DNA from 3 places in the Peribacillus sp. B-H-3 genome. Region 2 is predicted to be linked to each of the others. Evidence: riboswitches for the same ligand, from Rfam matches in the RefSeq annotation. Region 2 holds a riboswitch; each other region holds the start of a gene.
The links. Region 2 has a riboswitch for S-adenosylmethionine ahead of ACN6MY_RS06905 (phosphoadenylyl-sulfate reductase). Riboswitches for the same ligand answer to the same signal wherever they lie in the genome.
Positions count from the first base shown of each region.

Region 1: linked by a shared signal. The riboswitch ahead of mtnK (S-methyl-5-thioribose kinase) and the one ahead of ACN6MY_RS06905 (phosphoadenylyl-sulfate reductase) in region 2 are both predicted to bind S-adenosylmethionine.
Region 3: linked by a shared signal. The riboswitch ahead of ACN6MY_RS15010 (Fur-regulated basic protein FbpA) and the one ahead of ACN6MY_RS06905 (phosphoadenylyl-sulfate reductase) in region 2 are both predicted to bind S-adenosylmethionine.

Region 1 covers NZ_CP183879.1:3,222,895-3,229,161, forward strand. The annotation lists gene ACN6MY_RS16010 (pyridoxal phosphate-dependent aminotransferase) at 59-1,231, opposite strand; gene ACN6MY_RS16015 (carbon-nitrogen family hydrolase) at 1,334-2,116, shown strand; SAM riboswitch class I at 2,209-2,364, shown strand; gene mtnK (S-methyl-5-thioribose kinase) at 2,449-3,660, shown strand; gene mtnA (S-methyl-5-thioribose-1-phosphate isomerase) at 3,677-4,726, shown strand; gene ACN6MY_RS16030 (YndM family protein) at 4,740-5,195, opposite strand; gene ACN6MY_RS16035 (S41 family peptidase) at 5,336-6,267, opposite strand, start outside.
Region 2 covers NZ_CP183879.1:1,398,554-1,404,820, reverse strand. The annotation lists gene ACN6MY_RS06920 (nitrite/sulfite reductase) at 1-1,102, opposite strand, end outside; gene cysC (adenylyl-sulfate kinase) at 1,119-1,718, opposite strand; gene sat (sulfate adenylyltransferase) at 1,740-2,888, opposite strand; gene ACN6MY_RS06905 (phosphoadenylyl-sulfate reductase) at 2,936-3,655, opposite strand; SAM riboswitch class I at 3,844-3,950, opposite strand; gene ACN6MY_RS06900 (DUF2515 family protein) at 4,151-5,254, shown strand; gene ACN6MY_RS06895 (MFS transporter) at 5,331-6,267, opposite strand, start outside.
Region 3 covers NZ_CP183879.1:3,009,607-3,015,873, forward strand. The annotation lists gene ACN6MY_RS15000 (LysR family transcriptional regulator) at 1-796, opposite strand, end outside; gene ACN6MY_RS15005 (YeiH family protein) at 910-1,938, shown strand; gene ACN6MY_RS15010 (Fur-regulated basic protein FbpA) at 2,273-2,428, opposite strand; SAM riboswitch class I at 2,537-2,643, opposite strand; gene ACN6MY_RS15015 (NAD-dependent epimerase/dehydratase family protein) at 3,238-4,110, opposite strand; gene ACN6MY_RS15020 (hypothetical protein) at 4,371-4,883, opposite strand; gene ACN6MY_RS15025 (hypothetical protein) at 5,403-5,552, shown strand; gene ACN6MY_RS15030 (prohibitin family protein) at 5,536-6,267, shown strand, end outside.

The DNA.
Region 1 (6,267 bases), 1.8 Mb from region 2:
GCTGTGCCACAATTGCCGGTTAAAGTCCGTCAGCTGCTTCTAAACATGCATTTTGAATTTAAAATAAATGTAACGCAGCTATTCTCCTGACAGCCTCCAAAAGCCTGTCTTCACCAGTAAGCAGTCCGGCCCTCACATAGCCTTCTCCATATTCCCCAAAACCTGCCCCTGCTGCCACTGCAACATGTGCATGCTGAAGCAGGTAATCTGAAAATTCCTGTGAAGAAAATCCCGCTGGAACTTTGAGCCATGCAAAAAAAGAGCCATCTGGCGAAGATACATTCCACCCTATAGAACGCAGGCCTCCGATGAATGCCTTTTTCCGGGATTCATAAATGTTCACCAGTTCCTTGACGCATTGCTGGGAATGCAGCAGCGCTTCTTGTGCAGCCTCCTGGATAGCCGGGAATAAGCTCACATACATATGATCCTGCAGCAGTTCAATCGCTTCTATGACACTGGAGTTTCCGACAGCAAAACCCACACGCCAGCCGGCCATGTTATAGGTTTTGGAAAGTGTATATATTTCAATGCCAATGTCCTTGGCTCCCTGTGTCTGAAGGAAGCTCAGAGGTTTTTTTCCGCCAAACCCGATGCCGCCATACGCAAAATCATGAACGACGCAGATGGAGTGCTTCTTCGCAAGCTTTACCGTTTTCTCAAAGAAATTTTCTGTAGCTGCTGCACCCGTCGGATTATTTGGATAGTTTAAGAACATCAGTTTTGCCAAGTCGAGTGTATCTTGGCCGATTCCATCATAATCTGGCAGAAAACCGTTTTCCTGCAGAAGCGGCAGGGTTTTGATTTTGGCCTGCGCCAACGCTATCCCGGACATATAATCAGGGTACCCGGGATCTGGAACCAGCGCTGTGTCACCTGGATTCATCAGGCATTGCGGCAGTTCTACAAGCCCCGCTTTTCCGCCGAACAGGATGGCAACTTCTGAATCGGGATCAAGCTTGACATCATATTCTCTTTCATAAAATTCTGCTGCAGCTTCTTTCAGTGACCGAAGCCCCTTGAATGGCGAATATTTATGATTAACAGGATTTTCGGCAGCCTGCTGCAGCTTTTTAATAATATGCTGCGGTGTTGGCATATCCGGGTTTCCTTGTCCTAAATTGATTACATCATGTCCTTGTTCTGTTATGCTGTTCACCTTAGAGACCAGTGAAGCAAAAAACTGCTGAGGCAGATTTTTGAGCAGCTCTGATTTTTGGAATTCTATCATTTTGGCACCTTCTCTGAAATTTCTTGAATTTCTCGTCACAAATGATATATCTTAAAATTACTAATGTAAAGAAAATTCTATGAAATCATGGAGGAAGATAACATGAAATGGAAAATAGCCTGTATACAAATGGATATATCCTTTGGCAGCCCCGCACAAAATTATGCCAGGGCAGAAGAGCTCATCCGTAAAGCTGCAGAGGAAAGGCCCGATATAGCGGTTTTGCCTGAGCTTTGGACAACGGGCTATGATCTCGGCAGGCTTGATGAAATAGCTGATGAAGAAGCGGCCGAAACCGTGGCATTTCTGCAGAATTGCGCAAAAAAATACCGCATCCACTTAGTGGGCGGTTCTGTTGCGAAAAAAACGGCAGAAGGAATAACAAACACCCTCATCGTCATCAGCAAGCATGGAGAGCTGATTAAAGAGTATGATAAGCTTCACCTATTTCGCTTGATGGATGAACATCATTATCTGCAGCCGGGAAAAGAAGATGGGCTTTTTTCTTTGGAAGGCATGCTTTGCGCAGGCTTTATTTGCTATGATATCAGATTTCCGGAATGGATACGTGCTCACGCTTCAAAAGGTGCACAAGCCATATTTGTTTCTGCCGAGTGGCCTAAACCCCGCCTTGCACACTGGAGAGCCCTGTTAATCAGCAGGGCAATAGAAAACCAGGCATATGTAATAGCAGTAAATCGATCAGGCAGTGACCCGAAAAACCTGTTCGCAGGACATTCCATGATAATAGATCCTTGGGGGGAAATAGTGGCGGAAGCTGCAGAAGAAGAAGAAATTATCACAGGGACAATCGATTTTGAAAAAACCGAAAATGTCCGGGAGCAAATACCTGTTTTCTCTGACAGGCGGCCGGAATTTTATTGATATTCTAAAAATTCAGTGTTGACAAATGTTTTTAAATATTGTTATTATTCATTTCAGGAACCAGGAAGAAAAAACTTAATAGCATCAACTTTCTCTTATCAAGAGCAGGCTGAGGGTTATGGCCCTATGAAGCCCAGCAACCGACCGTAATTCCATTGTGAAATGGGGCGAAGCATTTTCGCCGGATCCAATCCTTAAGGCACGGTGCCAATTCCATCAGAAAGAAATTTCTTTCTGGCAGATAAGAGGTGCGAAGCCTACACTTCAAGCCTCTTTCTTTTTAGAAGGGGGCTTTTTCTTTACCCCCGATACATTAATTGGAGGGATTATTCATGACTGAAGCTGAATATATACATTATGAACCACTGACCGAAAAAACAGCTCTAGAGCTCGTGCACCGGCTTGGATTATTTGAAGATGCGGGCAGCTTGAGCTGCCGGGAAATAGGCGATGGCAATTTAAATTATGTTTTCCGCATTACTGAAAAAGACACATCTAAGGGCATCATTATCAAACAGGCCCTGCCCTATGCCAAAGTAATCGGCGAATCTTGGCCGCTTACTATCAAACGGGCTGCCATCGAAGCAAATGCACTTGTCATTTTTAGAAGCTATTGCAAGGAATATGTACCCAAGGTTTACTATTCTGATGAAAAATTGGCCATTACCGTGATGGAGGACCTATCACACCTGACCATTGCACGCGAGGGACTGATAAATGGCGAAGAATATCCCCTGCTGTCAAAGCATATAGGCGAATATATAGCTAAAACCCTTTTCTATACTTCGGATTATTTTTTGGATCACAGCAAGAAAAAGGAATTGGCGCGACAGTTTACCAATCCTGAATTATGCCATATTACAGAAACCTTTGTTTTCACAGACCCCTTTTTCGATAGTGAATCCAATGATTATGAAGCAGAGTTGAATGAAGAAGTTCAAGCTATTTGGCAAAATAATATACTGAAGCTTGAAATAGCTAAATTAAAGAAAAGCTTTCTGACCGAGCAAGAAGCGCTCCTGCATGGAGATCTTCATACCGGAAGCATCTTTGCAGGCAGACAGGAAACAAAGGTAATTGATCCCGAATTTTCTTTTTATGGACCTATTGGATTTGATCTGGGACAGTATATGGCAAATCTGCTCTTTCAGGCTTTCAGCAGATCCCAAGAATTAAAAGAAGCCATCTTTACCCACCTGCATGATGTTTGGGATTCATTTGCGGAGGTTTTCACTGCCCTTTGGAATACACAAGGACAGGAAGCTTTTTGCAGGACAGAAGGCTATCTTGAATTTGTACTGAATAAAATCACCAATGATGCCTTTGGCTTCGCAGGCTGTGAATTAATCCGCAGGACAATCGGTTTGTCCCATGTCAAGGATCTGGACGGAATCCAAGATAAGGACGCACGTATTTCAGCTAAAAAAGAGGCCCTGAGAATCGGGGAATTTTTAATAAAGAACAGGAACCAGCTGGATATTTCACTGGTGACAGAAGCTGTGAGCCAGCATAACCTTTCACTTTCATACACTGCTAAATTATAATTTCGAGGAGATTATCATGCAAAAAACGACAGATATCCCTTCTTCCATCCAGTGGAAGGACACACACATAACTATACTTAACCAGCAGGCCCTGCCTCAGATTACAGAGTTCATTGACCTTTATACGATACAAGATGTTTTTGACAGCATCACCACCCTTAAAGTAAGGGGGGCTCCGGCAATCGGGATTGCCGCTGCGTACGGCATTGCACTTTCTGCTTCTGCATTTATTGGAGATGATCTTTTGGCGTTCAGAAAAAAAACGGAAGAAGATATTTCCTTCCTTTCTTCTTCACGGCCAACTGCTGTCAATTTATTCTGGTCATTAAACAGAATGAGGAAAAAGCTTAATGATGCAAGCAGTGTTAATGGAGCCAAAACCGATTTGACACATGAAGCCATCGCTATTTTCACTGAAGATGAAGCTACCTGCAGGAGCATTGGAGAATATGGGTTAACGCTTTTTAAGCCTGGAGATACTGTCTTGACCCATTGCAATGCAGGTGGTATAGCGACAGCAAGATACGGCACCGCTCTTGCCCCTTTTCACTTAGCAGCTGAAAAGGGAATTAACCTTAGGGTGTTTGCTTGTGAAACAAGACCTGTCCTTCAAGGGGCAAGATTGACTGCCTGGGAGCTGATGCAGGCAGGTGTTGATGTGACCCTGATATCCGATAACATGGCTGCACATGCAATCAGCACACAAAAAATCTCAAGCATCATCGTTGGTGCGGACAGGATCACGGCAAACGGCGATACAGCGAATAAAATCGGCACACTCAGCCTTGCTGTACTGGCAAATCACTTTGGCATCCCCTTTTATGTTGCCGCTCCTTCCAGTACGTTTGATTTATCCCTGGAAACTGGAGATTTGATTCCTATTGAAGAAAGAGACCCAAAGGAAATAACTCATATTCACGGAGTCCGGGTCGCCCCCGAAAATGTCTCAGTCTTCAATCCTGCATTTGATGTCACGCCTAATCATCTGATTACAGCCATCATAACTGAAGAAGGAATCATTTATCCAGATTTCAAAAAAAATATTCCAGATACTATAAAAAACTAGGGAGCTTCGCCCCCTAGTTTTGTTTGTTTTCATTATGATCCTTAAACTCTGGTTCTTCTGAAAATTCTGTCTCATATGATAATCTCCGGCTATAGACAGCCTTCTTATCCTGTACATTTCCTGTTCCGTTGCTCGGGCTTAGAATATGCCGGTGTACAAATACCTCTGCACCCAGTACAATGACGGCAGAAATGATGCTTCCCCATGCAATCTGCAAATAATTCTGCAGCACAATGTTCCCGAAAACCCATACGCTTATATATGTGATCAAAAAATCAAAAGCCAGTGCCGCTTTATTCCCGAGTCTTGGCAGAAGGATCAGGTCGCCGAAAATATAGGATACAATGACGGCAAATAAGCTAAAAGATATTATTTCTAAAAAGGAAGCTTGAAAAAACAAATCCAGTCCGACAGAAAAGGCTATAATGCAAGAGAGGAATTTAATGGCCAAAATTACTGCATTTTTCACAGGCGTTCACTCCTTTTTCTCTTTAATATGAGGTAAAAGCCTGCATTTTATACATATAAAAGCCGATTTAGCGCGGGTGGCGCCAAATCGGCTTTTTACTTGATCAAGCGGCTTCGCTTCCGTGAACACCGCTTACCCAATTATTTAGATTGAAGTTCTTTTTTTAATACTTCCTCTGCCTTCTTGACTTGAGTGTCATTGGCAAGGATTTTATTGCGCAATATCTCCATTAGCTTTACAGTCGTTTCGCCTGTAATAATGCCTGTTTTCTTTAAGGAATGGTCACCCTGGAACTTCATGACGGCAGATTTGGTTTGTTCATCGAAAAATCCGTCAGCCTTGCCAGGATTGTATCCTTCTGCTTTCAGCATCTCTTGTGCAGACTGCGTTTCAGCAGACGACATAGATTGCTTCAGCACTTTATCAGGAGAAATAAATGGCAGATTCGCATAGCTTGGAAGCGGTACTGCGATATCTGGGTTTATTCCCTTTTTATGAATCCAATTTCCGTTTGGAGTCAGCCATTTTGCAATCGTATATTTGATATTGGATCCATCACTGAAATCTTGCGAAGTCTGCACAGTACCCTTTCCGAAAGATTTTTCCCCGATGAGTTTTATACCAGCTGCTTCACTGACAGCTCCGGAGACAATTTCGGAGGCGCTCGCGCTTCCTTTATCGATCAGCACAACAACAGGAAGCTTTAACTCGCCATTATTTTGAGATTTTATGATTTCTTTCTTTCCAGCTTTATCTTCTACCTGAACAATCACTTTTCCATTTGGAACGAACATGCTGGCAATTTTCACGGCCTGGTCAAGAAGCCCGCCCGGATTTCCGCGCAAGTCAAGGATAAGACCCTTCATGTTCTTCTTTTTCATTTGGCCAATTGCTGTTTCAAGCTCTTTTGAAGTATTATCGGAAAAGCTTGTCACCTGGATCCTTGCAATTCCCCCTGATAGCATTTCAGGATATACAGTTTCAATCGGGATTGTATCCCGCTCAATACTCACTTGAATAGGATTGGCATCATCTCCTCTTGAAATCTCGAGATCTGCCTTTGTCCCTTTTT
Region 2 (6,267 bases):
TTTCATCAGGTATGTTTGGTATAATCAGATTCTGCGAGTTGCAGTTTCTGATTTCCCCGTTGCCGTATTTTCTTGAAATACGGGCAAGTTCCAAAACCTCATCAGGTGTTAGCCGACCTACTGGAATATGGATTCCGGCGTAGTTCAGCCCCTCCTGTTTTTGCTTGTGGACACCATAAAAGTAACCGGCATTCCACCCTTTTGAAGCATCTTCCCCTTTTTCCTGAAGAGGGCCTGTATACTCAAGCAGCTTTTCCTTGAATTTCTCCGGACCCCAGTCGGCAACTAAAAATTTCAGGCGTGAATGATGCCGTTTTTCTCTGTATCCGTAGTCCCTGAAAATGGTTGTGACGGCAATGGCCACCTTCAATGTCTGATCTGGAGTGATAAATATATCCAGTGTTTCCGCAAGCTTCGGAACGGCTGATAGCCCCCCGCCAACTTTCACATGGAAGCCCTCGATTCTTGCACCATTCACTTCCTTATACGCCGGCACAAAGGAAACATCGTTGATTTCGGAATTGGATGCATTATAAAGATTCGTGCTGACAGATATTTTGAATTTTCTTGGCAAATTGGAAAACTCTTCATTTTTGCTGAAATAATGGAAAAGTTCACTGACCAAATCTCTTGTGTCAAATAATTCTTCAGCATCTATCCCGGCAAGCGGACTTCCGACAATATTCCTGGTGATGTCTCCGCATGCACCCGCTGTCGTCAAGCCTGCCTTTTCAAGGCGGCTGAAAATATCGGGTATTTGATCGATGGTCAGCCAGTGAAACTGCACGGCCTGCCTTGTTGTAATATCATATACGCCGCGTCCGTAATCCCTGGCAATTTGGGCAAGCGTTTCTGCCTGCTCGTTAGTCAGGATGCCTGATGGGATAACGACCCGCATCATAAAGTAGCCATCCTCTTTAGGCCTCTGCAAATAAAGGCCTGCCCACTTAAACATATCCCATTCTTCCTTTGGAATTGATTCAAATCCGTTTTCAGCATAAAAAGGAATATCTTCAAAAATCCTGAGGCCATCTTTTTCAAGCTTCTTGATTTCTGTTTTATTTAGTTTAGGATGATCCTGCCAATTTTTTTCGTAGCCCATGTCCCGTTCCCCCTGCTTAAATAAAATTTCTGCTAGTTAGATAGTGCAGTAGCTGGCTGACGCATTCTTCAATGGAATAACGGTCTGTTTCAAGAATGATTTCTGGATTCAGCGGTTCCTCATAGGGAGAATCTATGCCCGTAAAATCCTTGATCAGACCGCCGCGAGCTTTTTGATACAGTCCTTTCGGATCGCGGCTTTCGCATTCTTCAATCGGGCACCTGACATATACCTCGATAAATTCGTTGTCTTCAAGCAGGCTTCTGACTGTATCCCGGTCCTCCTGGAAAGGAGAAATGAAAGCAGTCAAAATGACCTGGCCGCTGTCGACGAAAAGTCTTGAAACTTCTCCGATACGCCGGATATTTTCCTTTCTGTCACTGTCTGTAAACCCTAGATCCTTATTCAGTCCATGGCGGATATTGTCACCGTCGAGAACATAATTGCTGATTCCATTTTTGTATAAAACATTTGCAAGTTCATTTGCTATCGTTGATTTGCCTGAGCCAGAAAGCCCAGTGAACCAAATGACAAAGCTATGATGCGCATTTTGCACTCTTCTGAATTCTTTTGATAAAGATAACTCATGCCATGTAATATTTGAACCTGTCTCCAAATCCGCAACCCCCTTTTCTAATCAAACCTGCACTTCATCCTTTTTCATGCCTTTAATCAGTACTTCGATGACTTCCCTGCGGCTAAATTCAGCCGGAGGTATTTCCCCGTTCCGGAGCATTTCCCGGACTTTTGTGCCTGATAAAATAACATGATGCTCTGAGTTATGCGGGCAGGTTTTGGCAGAGGCCATGTTTTTGCACTTGCTGCAATAAAAGCTATGCTCAAAGAATAAGAGGGTAATTCCCAGCTCTTGCTCTGTAAAATTCGAAAAGATTTTCTGGGCATCATATGTGCCGTAATAATTGCCGACACCTGCATGATCGCGGCCAACTATGAAATGCGTGCAGCCATAATTTTTGCGGACCATTGCATGAAATATTGCTTCTCTTGGTCCTGCATAGCGCATGGCTGCCGGAAAAACGGACAGAAATACTCTGTCTTTTGGATAGTAGTTTTCAAGGAGCACCTGATAGCTCTCCATCCTGATGTCTGCAGGGATATCATCTGACTTCGTCTCCCCTACCAGAGGATTAAGCAGCAATCCATCTACAATTTCCAGTGCCGTTTTTTGAATATATTCATGGGCACGGTGGACCGGATTTCTTGTCTGGAAGCCTACAATTGTATTCCAGCCCTTTTCAGAAAAGATTTTCCTGGTTTCTTCCGGATCTCTGTAAAAATCCCTGAAACCCTTCCTTTCGACTCTTTTAGTCAGCTTTATTTCTCCGCCGATATAAATGTCCCCCCTGCTGTAAAGCTTTTGTACCCCGGGGTGTTCGCTGCTCTCAGTTCCATAGACACTTCTTGCTTCTTTGCTTTTATCAGGTTCATAAATATCAGCGACCATTATGGTGCCGTACGTGATGCCATCATGGACCAGCCTTGCTTCTTCTCCTTTTGACAGGCTTTGTGCTGTTTTCCTAGAAATGGGAAGAGTAATAGGAATGCTCCACACCGCTCCGTTCAAAAGACGCATATTTTCAACCACGGAATCATAATCCTTTTGTGTCAAAAATCCCTCAATCGGGCTGAAGCCCCCTGTTCCAATCAATTCAAGATCACTTAATGAAATAGCATCAAGCTCTATTTCTTTTTTTATATGTGCTGTATCATAATGGGGATTCCACTTATTGATTAGTGTTCCTCCATGCGGTATGCTTAGTGTCACGTTTTTTGGCCTCCCATTTTTTTCATGTATTCTATTTTCCATGTCTTTTATGAAGTATGGAGTCCGCACTCCGTTTTCCCGGTGGCCGACCATCTCCCTGACCTCAAATCATCTTCATTCACAGCAGCGGCCGTACACGTTTCACAGCCAATGCTTGGATAGCCTTTATCATGCAAAATGTTATATTGCAGATCATTTTTATGGGCATACCGCCAAACATCCTTCCATGTCCAATGAATGAGCGGGCATATTTTAACAGATCTGAACTTATTGTCTTTATTAAAGAACTGGGTATTCCTTCTGGATGGGGATTGTTCCCGCCTCAATCCTGAAATCCATGCAAGCGGCATAGAAAGGACTTCATTCAGGGGAATGATTTTTCTGAGTTCGCAGCATTTATCAGGCTCCCTTTTCCATAATTCAGCTCCATATTGTTCTGCCTGTTCTTCAAGCGTCAGTTCAGGCTTCTTCATTTCAATCTGTAGATTCGGGTACCTTTCACTTACCCTTTCAATTAATTGATACGTTTCCTCGAAATGCAGGCCGGTATCTAAGAAAACAATTTTTGCCCTATCCGTTATCTTTGAAATCAAATCGATCATAACAATACCTTCTATTCCGAAACTGCAGGCATATACCAATTCATCAGCATAGGTTTTATAGGCCCAATCTAAAACTTCAAGGGCTCCTTTCGTTTCACTGCCTGCTGGAAAATCAACAGGGGCATGTTCATCAAAATTCTGATACACCAATATGCTATTGCCCATAAACAGCCTCCTTTTATTGTTCATTCCTGATTTTTGAATAAAAAAAGGCAGCATTAACAGAACCCGCTAATACCGCCTCTAGTTGTCTAGTCAGCTGTCTTTTATTCATTTGTGATAACAGAGACTTTTTATAAAAAAAAATCTTTCGCTTTGGAAAGATTTTTACAGGCAATGTCATATAAACATATACCTTATCTCCCAAAATGCATCACATTTTGTTGGAATTGGCACCTTGCATGCTATGCAGGTTGCCGGACATCATCGGGCCAATTCCCTCAGTCTCTCTAGATAAGTTTGATTATTAAAAATAATAACACAACAGGAAGATATGTCAATAAGTTATCTCATTCATTTACTTGGATATTATTAATTATTTTCTTAAAAATATTACTATGCCGAAGGACGCCATTTTGGACCTTTCATTTTGCATTTCACATATATTGCATCATGCGTTAATTTTAAGGGGGAATTTACATTTTTCCGATAAAGACACTTTTGAATTATATCAAGGCTTCAGCCCAGAAAAAAAATGAAGCCTCAAAAAACCTGCTGAACCCCCAGACATTCACTGTGTTAAACACTCTTATAAAAAAAGAATTGGCTTTTCCTGCAGAAATCGATAAAGGCCTCCTGCCTCACGAAACAGCAATTGTAAGCAAGGTACGGGAAGAAACCAAACAAGCGAATCGGAATAACCTGACCCGAACGAACGCTTATCTTGATTGCTATGAAAGAAATCCGGAACTCCATTGGTCCCTGCTTGCCCATTTGGTATCCAGAAACGGCGGATATCATATGACAGATTTAAAAGGGGAGAGCATGAACCATCTTTTCGGCAAGGATGATCAGCAAATATTCTTCCGCTTTTTAGAGCATGCAAATGCAGCCATCTTTTCAGATGCCTATCCGCAGCTCCTGTTATATGAAATCTATAAAGAAAAACCCTTTAAGCTCAGGAAGCTTCTCAACATCTTTCATATTTCCCGATTTATGCATCCAATCTGGGAAATGTTCGCGGCAGAGAAAAATCCTCCCCTGCTCACTGCTGCCATGATAATAAATGAACAAAGGATGCTTGAAGATCGCATATTAAAGCGTACCAGCCATGGAGAAGTTCTTCAGAGAATTGATTTTCAGCTCCAGGAATTTTTAGGTTTCACTACAGTCATTTTTCCATTTTCCTATAAAAAAACGGCACCAAGCTCCCTGACCGGCCTCACAGTAAAACGCTTTGCCGATTTGTCCAATCGAATTATGACAGGCAAGAAGCTGTACGCAATCCTCTTTCAGTATCCTGAAATTCACAAAGGAATTTATCACTTTTCAAAGTCAATCCCTCATACAGGATCAAGAGCGGATTATTGGCCCTATATATTCGGGGAAAATAAGCAGCAAGGCAAAATTCACAGCCCCAGCTTAACGGAAGCATGGCCGGATGAACCGCTCCCGATTATTCCTATGCTTGACTGGTTTAAAAATGAGGACTGCATGGATGACCTTATAGAGCTGCCTGCCATGAAAAAACTGGACATAACAGAAACCGTGATAAATAACCTCCGCCAGCTGCAGCTAATCAATGAAATAAAGGCCATTATATAAAGCCCCGTACTGCACTTTTTAACATTTTTTGCATCAAAAGAAAATCCGTTTCCTTGATCAGGAAACGCAAAGTTTTTCAGGCATGGACTCCGGTTTGTAGTGGAGCATTTTTCTTTATGAACCTTGGCAAGATGATGCTGTAGAATATACCAACTAGGAACAGGCAGGATCCGACAAGCCAGAATAACGATTCAACTGTAATATATTTAGGATAAAAGCCTGCAATTAAAAGCAGGGTAACCGATTGGGCCATCATCATCAGGGGATTGACCCAGCCCTGTACCCTTCCCATCATCTTGGGATCAACAATGCTTGGCATCCATCCACCAATCGCTACATTGATCATTGGAAGAGATAAGGCTACCGCTCCAGAGCTGATTAAATATAGCATAGTGGAAGGAACTAACGCCCCCCATGCTGTTGCTGCCCCAGACAGCAATAAACCGAGCACCAGCATTTTATAAAGCTTCAACTTCTGTGCAAGCATGGAAGCAATTACACTGCCAGCCAGCACGCCTGCTCCAAACACAATTCCGAGAACGATGGAATACTCTTCATAATGATTAGGCTCCAATTTATACTTTAATATGAATACCTGCATAACTGAAAAGGCTCCATTGATAATGCCAAAAACGATGAACCCGCAAATCAGACTGACCAGCAGCTTGTTTTTAAGAATGTATAAAATCCCGACTTTAAAGTCACGCAGCACAAAAGAAAAATTCAAATCCCTCAACGAATGATATCCATTTGGAAGGCGCACTTCCTTGCTTAACCGACAGGACTTAATTAAAAACCCGCTTATAATAAAGCCCAGCACATCAATCAGGATGGCCCCGCGGATGCCAAAGTGCCAATAGCAGAAAATTCCAAGACCAGAGCCAAACAGCATGAACAAGCTTGAAACCATCTGGTTCAGCCCGGCTGCTGTCGTATAATCCTCAGGTGTTAATATCCCCTGAATAATGGCCGATTCTGCAGGAGAGAAAAAATTCCTGACTGCACTTCTTATG
Region 3 (6,267 bases), 1.6 Mb from region 2:
GATTTAAAGGGCAGCCTTTAACCCGGCAAATATTCAACTCTCCCATTTCCAGCTCTCTGCCTACTGTCCAGCGGGATAGCAGAGAAATGCCCAGACCAGCCATAACCGCCTCTTTAACTCCCTGGCTGCTGCTGAAAATGAAGCACCGCTGCACAGTAATATTATTTTCCTCTATAAATCTGTCTGTGAAGGTCCTCGTTCCTGAACCTTGTTCTCTCATTATCCAAATCTGGTTTTGAAGAAGTTTCTTTTCAATTACCTTTTTTTGCGACAAAGGGTGTGCGGAAGGAAGCAGCAAAACCATTTCATCATCGAGGAAAAACTCTTTTTCGATATCATCATAAGAAGAATCACCTTCAATCAGCCCCAAATCCAATAAGCTCTCACGCACTCCGTTAAGTACTTCCTCTGTATTTGAAATACTGATTTCAAAATCTACATTGGGATATTGCCCGGTGTATTCAGCAACAATCTTCGGAAGTATATATTCTCCGATGGTAAAGCTAGCTCCAACTCTAATCATTCCTGTCACCTGGTTTGTCAGATCATCTATTTCCTTTTTCGCCTGCTGATGAAGGAAAAGAATTTGTTTGGCATGCTTATACAGAATTTCACCTGCTTCTGTCATTTGGACACGCTTTGGTGAACGCTGAATTAACTTGGCGCCCATTTCATGTTCAAGGTTTTTAATATGAACACTGACACTTGGCTGAGATAAATTCAAAAGCTCTGCAGCCCTGGAAAAATTCCTTAGTTCAACCACAGCTGTAAAAACCTTCATGGATTCTGTAATCATTGCAGTTCCTCCCTTCATTTTATTTTATCATTAGTTTTTTTAATGATTACTATAGATTAAATATATTTAACTTATGATACTAATACGTTTACAGTATACTTATAAACATCTGTTTGGAGTGGACACTATTGAAAAAATTATACGGCCGAAGCACCTCAGGTTTTTTCCTGGGTATAGGGCTAACCCTGTTTATTGCCATAGCTGCGAAATACTTATCGCAGCTTCCATTTTTGAGTATATTAGGACAATTAGTCATTAGCATACTGATTGGGGTCCTCTGGAGGGCGTCCGCTGCAGTTCCTCCAAATATTAGAGCAGGGACCAATTTTTCAAGCAAAAAATTGCTCCGGACCGGAATCATTCTGCTCGGCATGAGATTAAACCTGGCAGATATCCTGCATGCAGGGCCAATGGTGTTCTTACTTGCTGCAATACATATTGCTTTCACGCTAGCCGCTGTATACTCGCTGTCACGGTGGTTCAAAGCCGGGAAGGAGCTTGCCGTACTGACTGCTTGCGGAACAGCCATATGCGGTGCTGCTGCAGTAGTTGCAATCGCGGCCCAAATTAAAGCAAAAGATGAGGTAACTGCCATAGCAGCAGCTACTGTTGCCATTTTAGGCACCATTTTTACTTTGATTTATACCTTACTTTATCCAGTACTAGGCCTCTCACCTCATGCTTATGGAATATTTGCCGGCAGCACTCTGCACGAAATTGCCCATGTTATTGCTGCAGCCGCCCCTGCGGGAAAGAATGCTGTAGATTTAGCTGTCATCGTTAAACTGACCAGGGTAGCATTACTCGTTCCTGTTGCTCTTCTGATCGGATTTTTTATGAAAAGCAAAGCTCCTGAACAGAGTAAAAGAGACTGGAGAAAACTCCCTGTACCATGGTTTATTATCGGCTTTATAGCCGCAAGCTCCGTCCATACATTAGGGATTTTTTCTGATTATATATCAAGGTTTGCTGTTTTGGCGGCTTATATGCTTATTGCAATGGCAATGGCAGGTCTCGGTCTTAGTGTTGATCTCTCAGCATTCAAGCGGTTAGGGCTTCCTTCTTTCGCAGCTGGTTTAATAGGATCCCTCTTGCTTTCATTCCTTGGATATTATTTAATACACCTCTTCCATTTAGTTTAATTGCTCTTGCCTACACAGATTAACCTGTGTTGATTTAACCTTGTTGAATCTGTCTTGCCATAAACGACGGGAAAAGAAGGAATAGAATTGCTGAAATAACTGACCTATTAGGCTATCCCAAGAAATATGACAAGTGGCGGGGAGTAATGGGAATTGGTTCAACGAGGCCTTAAGGAGTCAAAAACATAGGAGGAACGCGCGTTAAATAACTGAATTCCTGCAAAAACACTTCCACATCTCTACATGCAGGGTTCCAATTTACTGAAAACACAACATTTATTACTGTGCCAACTTATAGTGGTACAGTAAAACAGGCATGTTCCCATTGAGCCCGTTATTCTGCACTTTTCCCAATAATATTAGCATATTCATCTTCGAGTTCCAAAAGTGTCAGCTGAAATAAATGTACGTTGTTTTTCTTATATATTCCATGATTGATCAAGGTATCAATCAAACAGCTTTTCCTCGCTTCTGCTGTTTGGTTAGCCATAGAGTTTCCAGCTCCTTTCTCTGTATTACATGTAATGCAGTCTTGGTGCCAAAATAAAAGCCTCTTCTTACAAAATGTAAGAAGAGGCGGATGCACAATGATATTCTCTTCTTATCTTTCAAGCATACGCTTGCTGGAATTGGCACAGTACTCTATAAAGGAGTCCGCTGCCGAGGTTTCACAGGGCCTAGTCCCTCCGCCTCTCTTGATAAGCCGGTATGAAATTATGGAGCAGTAAATTCTTATGTTTTTGCTTTTCTTGAAAGCGGCAGCAAAGGGAAAACATCTTCACTAAGTAAAGAATAAAGATTTGCTTTCTTTGATCTTCATTCTCTTTGTCTTGATTGTTTGAGGAGAAAATCCCGTATTATATTATTTCTTTTTATCTTTGTTAGAAGAAAAAAGCATATATATAATATTAAAGACTAACTCGAATGCCATTATATTTTACCCCTTTGCTTTTTGGAATTTCTTAGTATGCGCTTTTACATTCCTTATAATAAAAGCACGGCATTCATCTGTCAATACTTTTTGGCAGGACTTTTTATTCTGTAAATTTTACTACTCAAAAATAGCCTTCATAAACCGCGAGGCTGCTGCGATTTCCTTGTTGGCCTTTATATAAAAAGGCTGTTTTCATACAATTTTTCTGCTGCAACAGGGCGGCTGATTTCTGCACCATAGACCCGAATTTAAAATGCAATCGCATCAAAGAACTCCTCAAATAACAGCAATCTATAAAAAAAGAGCCTAAAAAAAGCCGGAAATCTCCTTTTTTTTGAGAAATCAGGCTTTTTTCATGTACTTATTTATTTTCGGTGCACATCATGAATTAGCCCCGGCAGCCACACATTGACATCAGTAAATGCAAATCCTAGTTCTTTTGCTTTTTTATTGCTCATTACCCATGTAACAGGTAAATTATAAGGTGATTCATTATCTTGATTTTTTTCATCTGCAAAAATGAAGCTTTTTCCAGTTTCGTTTTCGATAAGCCCCAGCATTTCCCTTAGTGTAAGATGGCCGTTTGAAACTGCATTAATTGGGCCTTCAATCCCAGCATTTGCGGCCCAGCATAGAAATTCCCCAGCCTCTTCTTCTGTTATGAAAGAAATAGCGGCTTCAGGATTACTGAAATATATCTCTTTCCCTGCCTCAATTCTTTCAATATGAAAGGTTAGCCGATTTGTATAATCGTTCATTCCCTGTACAATAGGAAACCTGACACAAACGGTTTTGAATGGGGCTTCCTGGCAAAACACCGATTCTGCCTGCCTCTTACCTTCGCCATAAGAAACATCTTGGTGTTCTTGCGGAATATTATAATGATAAGGATCAAAATCACCTTCAGAAAGCATTTCTTCTGAAAACTCATACACTGACATGGAAGACGTGAATATGTACTGTTCTGTTTTATCAGCAAAAACACTGATTGCTTCCCTGGCATCTTTAGCTGTATAGCAAATCTGATCAAAAACAACATCCCACTTGCCATCCTTGAAGGCACTGAAAAAGCTGTTTTCATCATTTCTGTCAAAGGAAATAGTTTTAACTTTATCTCCAAAAGAAATTTTGCTTTTACCCCTTGTGGCAACCGTAACATCCACTCCTTTTTCCAAAAGAGCGCTTACTAGCCGCTTTCCAAAAAAACGTGTGCCGCCAAGTACCAATGCTTTTTCCATATCCTTCTCCCCTGCTTTCAGCTTAATTGTATTTTTCATTTATGCATATAAACCTGAGAAATCTCACTTAATATTCAGTTTATTCAAAAAATAGCCCTATGTCCAATTGAGATCATTTCCGGCACCATTAACACCCAGAAGCTGGCAGTCTATTTGAAATCCCACAAGTTAGTTCGCTTACGAATACTGCCATCTGCACGATTAATAACAAGATGGCAAAAAAAAATCCCGGATGCACCAGGATTTTTTAAGCTTTATAATCAGCCGTTTACTTCTTTATTCAAGCTTGGCTTAAGCAGCTTTGCATCTTCAAATACTTTGCCCATTTTATCCTCGCCCTTTGTGAATGTTGCATTTGCTCCATCAAGCGCGGGTGCAGATTTTTTAAGCTCGTCTGCTTTAGTTTGATAAGAATCTGTAAAATCTTTAATAGCTGCTTCTAAATCATTGCTTTGATTTTTTAATTCAGCCGGTATTTTTATTTTTTTCAGTTCTTCAGCAACAGCTGCTGCAGAGACTTGTGCGCTTGTTTTCATCTTTGCATCAGATTTATCTCCTGATGCTTCGTATGTATTCAAGTCAGCATCCTTGCTGTTAATAGCGTTCGCTAGCTCAGAGTAAAGATGAACAAGTGATTTTTTCACTTTTTGCTGATCTGCAGCGCTGTCTGCAGAAGATTTCTTTTTGCCGGAATTTCCTTCATCCCCCGAAGAACAAGCCATTAAACCAATAGCCATCATAAATGCTGAAAACAAAATTAAAAATTTCCTCATTTTGCAGCTCCTTTTTAACGTAGTATGTATAAGGCAATATACCGCCCATAATTACTTTTTAAGGGATATCGAATTTCAGAAAATTACATTTATTATTCTGAGATATAAATGATTAATGTTTTATCTCAGAATATTCTTAATGTTTCACCCTTATTATGCGTCAAAACAGTATGTAAACCTTTACTTCACTATTATAGAAGGTAGAATTCACAATTTCAATCAAAACTTTGATAATATAGTAATTTTGGAAATTTTCGATAATTCCCATTCTTCCTTCTTGTTCGCTACTGAACATTGTCATTTGGTTTTTTTGCTGACTCAGTGTTTTTTCTGTAAACCATTACAAGTAACCCATGCCACTGTATTTCTGTGATTTCCTCACATAAATAAATGTCCTCTGCATATCTCTTAATCTAGCCATAATTATCTTTAGTGACTCCTGTCCATTTATTATCAATTTTCTAATGCTAATGACTTTTTTTCCATTTAATGCAAGAATGATAGTGGGGGGCGATTTCATTGAAGGTGCTGATTGGCTCAATAATTGTTGTTTTGCTGTTATGTTTGGGAGCTTGGCTGATCATTTCTCCTGCTTTCACAAAAGTCGGGGATACAGCAAAGAAGATGAAAAAAAATTTAGAGGAGGACAAAAATGGAAACGAAAAATAAAAAAGGATTAAACCGCAAAGCACTTGGCGGAATCATTGTTGCTGTCGCTTTAGTCCTTGCGCTGGGAGTTACCGCATTGTTTATCCAGAAAATCCCAAACGGGTATGTTGGTGTTGTATACAGCCCAAATGGCGGCGTACAAGATAAAACGCTTGGCCAAGGCTGGCACTTAGTAGGGCTGTTCGATAAGGTTACTGTTTATCCTGTCAGAATGCAGACAGTAAATTACAGGGATATTCAAGTCGCTACATCTGATGGAAAAAATGTAACCATTGATTTTGCATATAATTACAATATCCAGCCTGACAAGGTGGTAGGCGTTTTTAACAAATTCGGCCCGATAGATGTGGAGCAAATAGAACAATCTTACCTAAGAACAAGACTATGGGATGCAGGACGGAAAGCAATCGCAAAGTATTCTGTCATCGATACATACGGAGAGAAATCGTCTGAAGCGGCCGTAAATGTGCAGAAAATATTTTCTGAGGATATTGGGCGGCTGGGCTTTTCTGTAGACAATCTAACACTTGGTGTACCAAAACCTGATAAATCGACACAGGCAGCCATTGATAAGCGGGTGGAAGCAGCACAGGAATTAGAAAGAAAGCAGATTGAGCTTAAGATTGCCAAAGCAGAAGCTCAGAAAAAACAAATACAGGCAAAAGCAATTGCTGAATATAATGAAACAATTAAAAAGTCAATCAGCAAGGAAGTT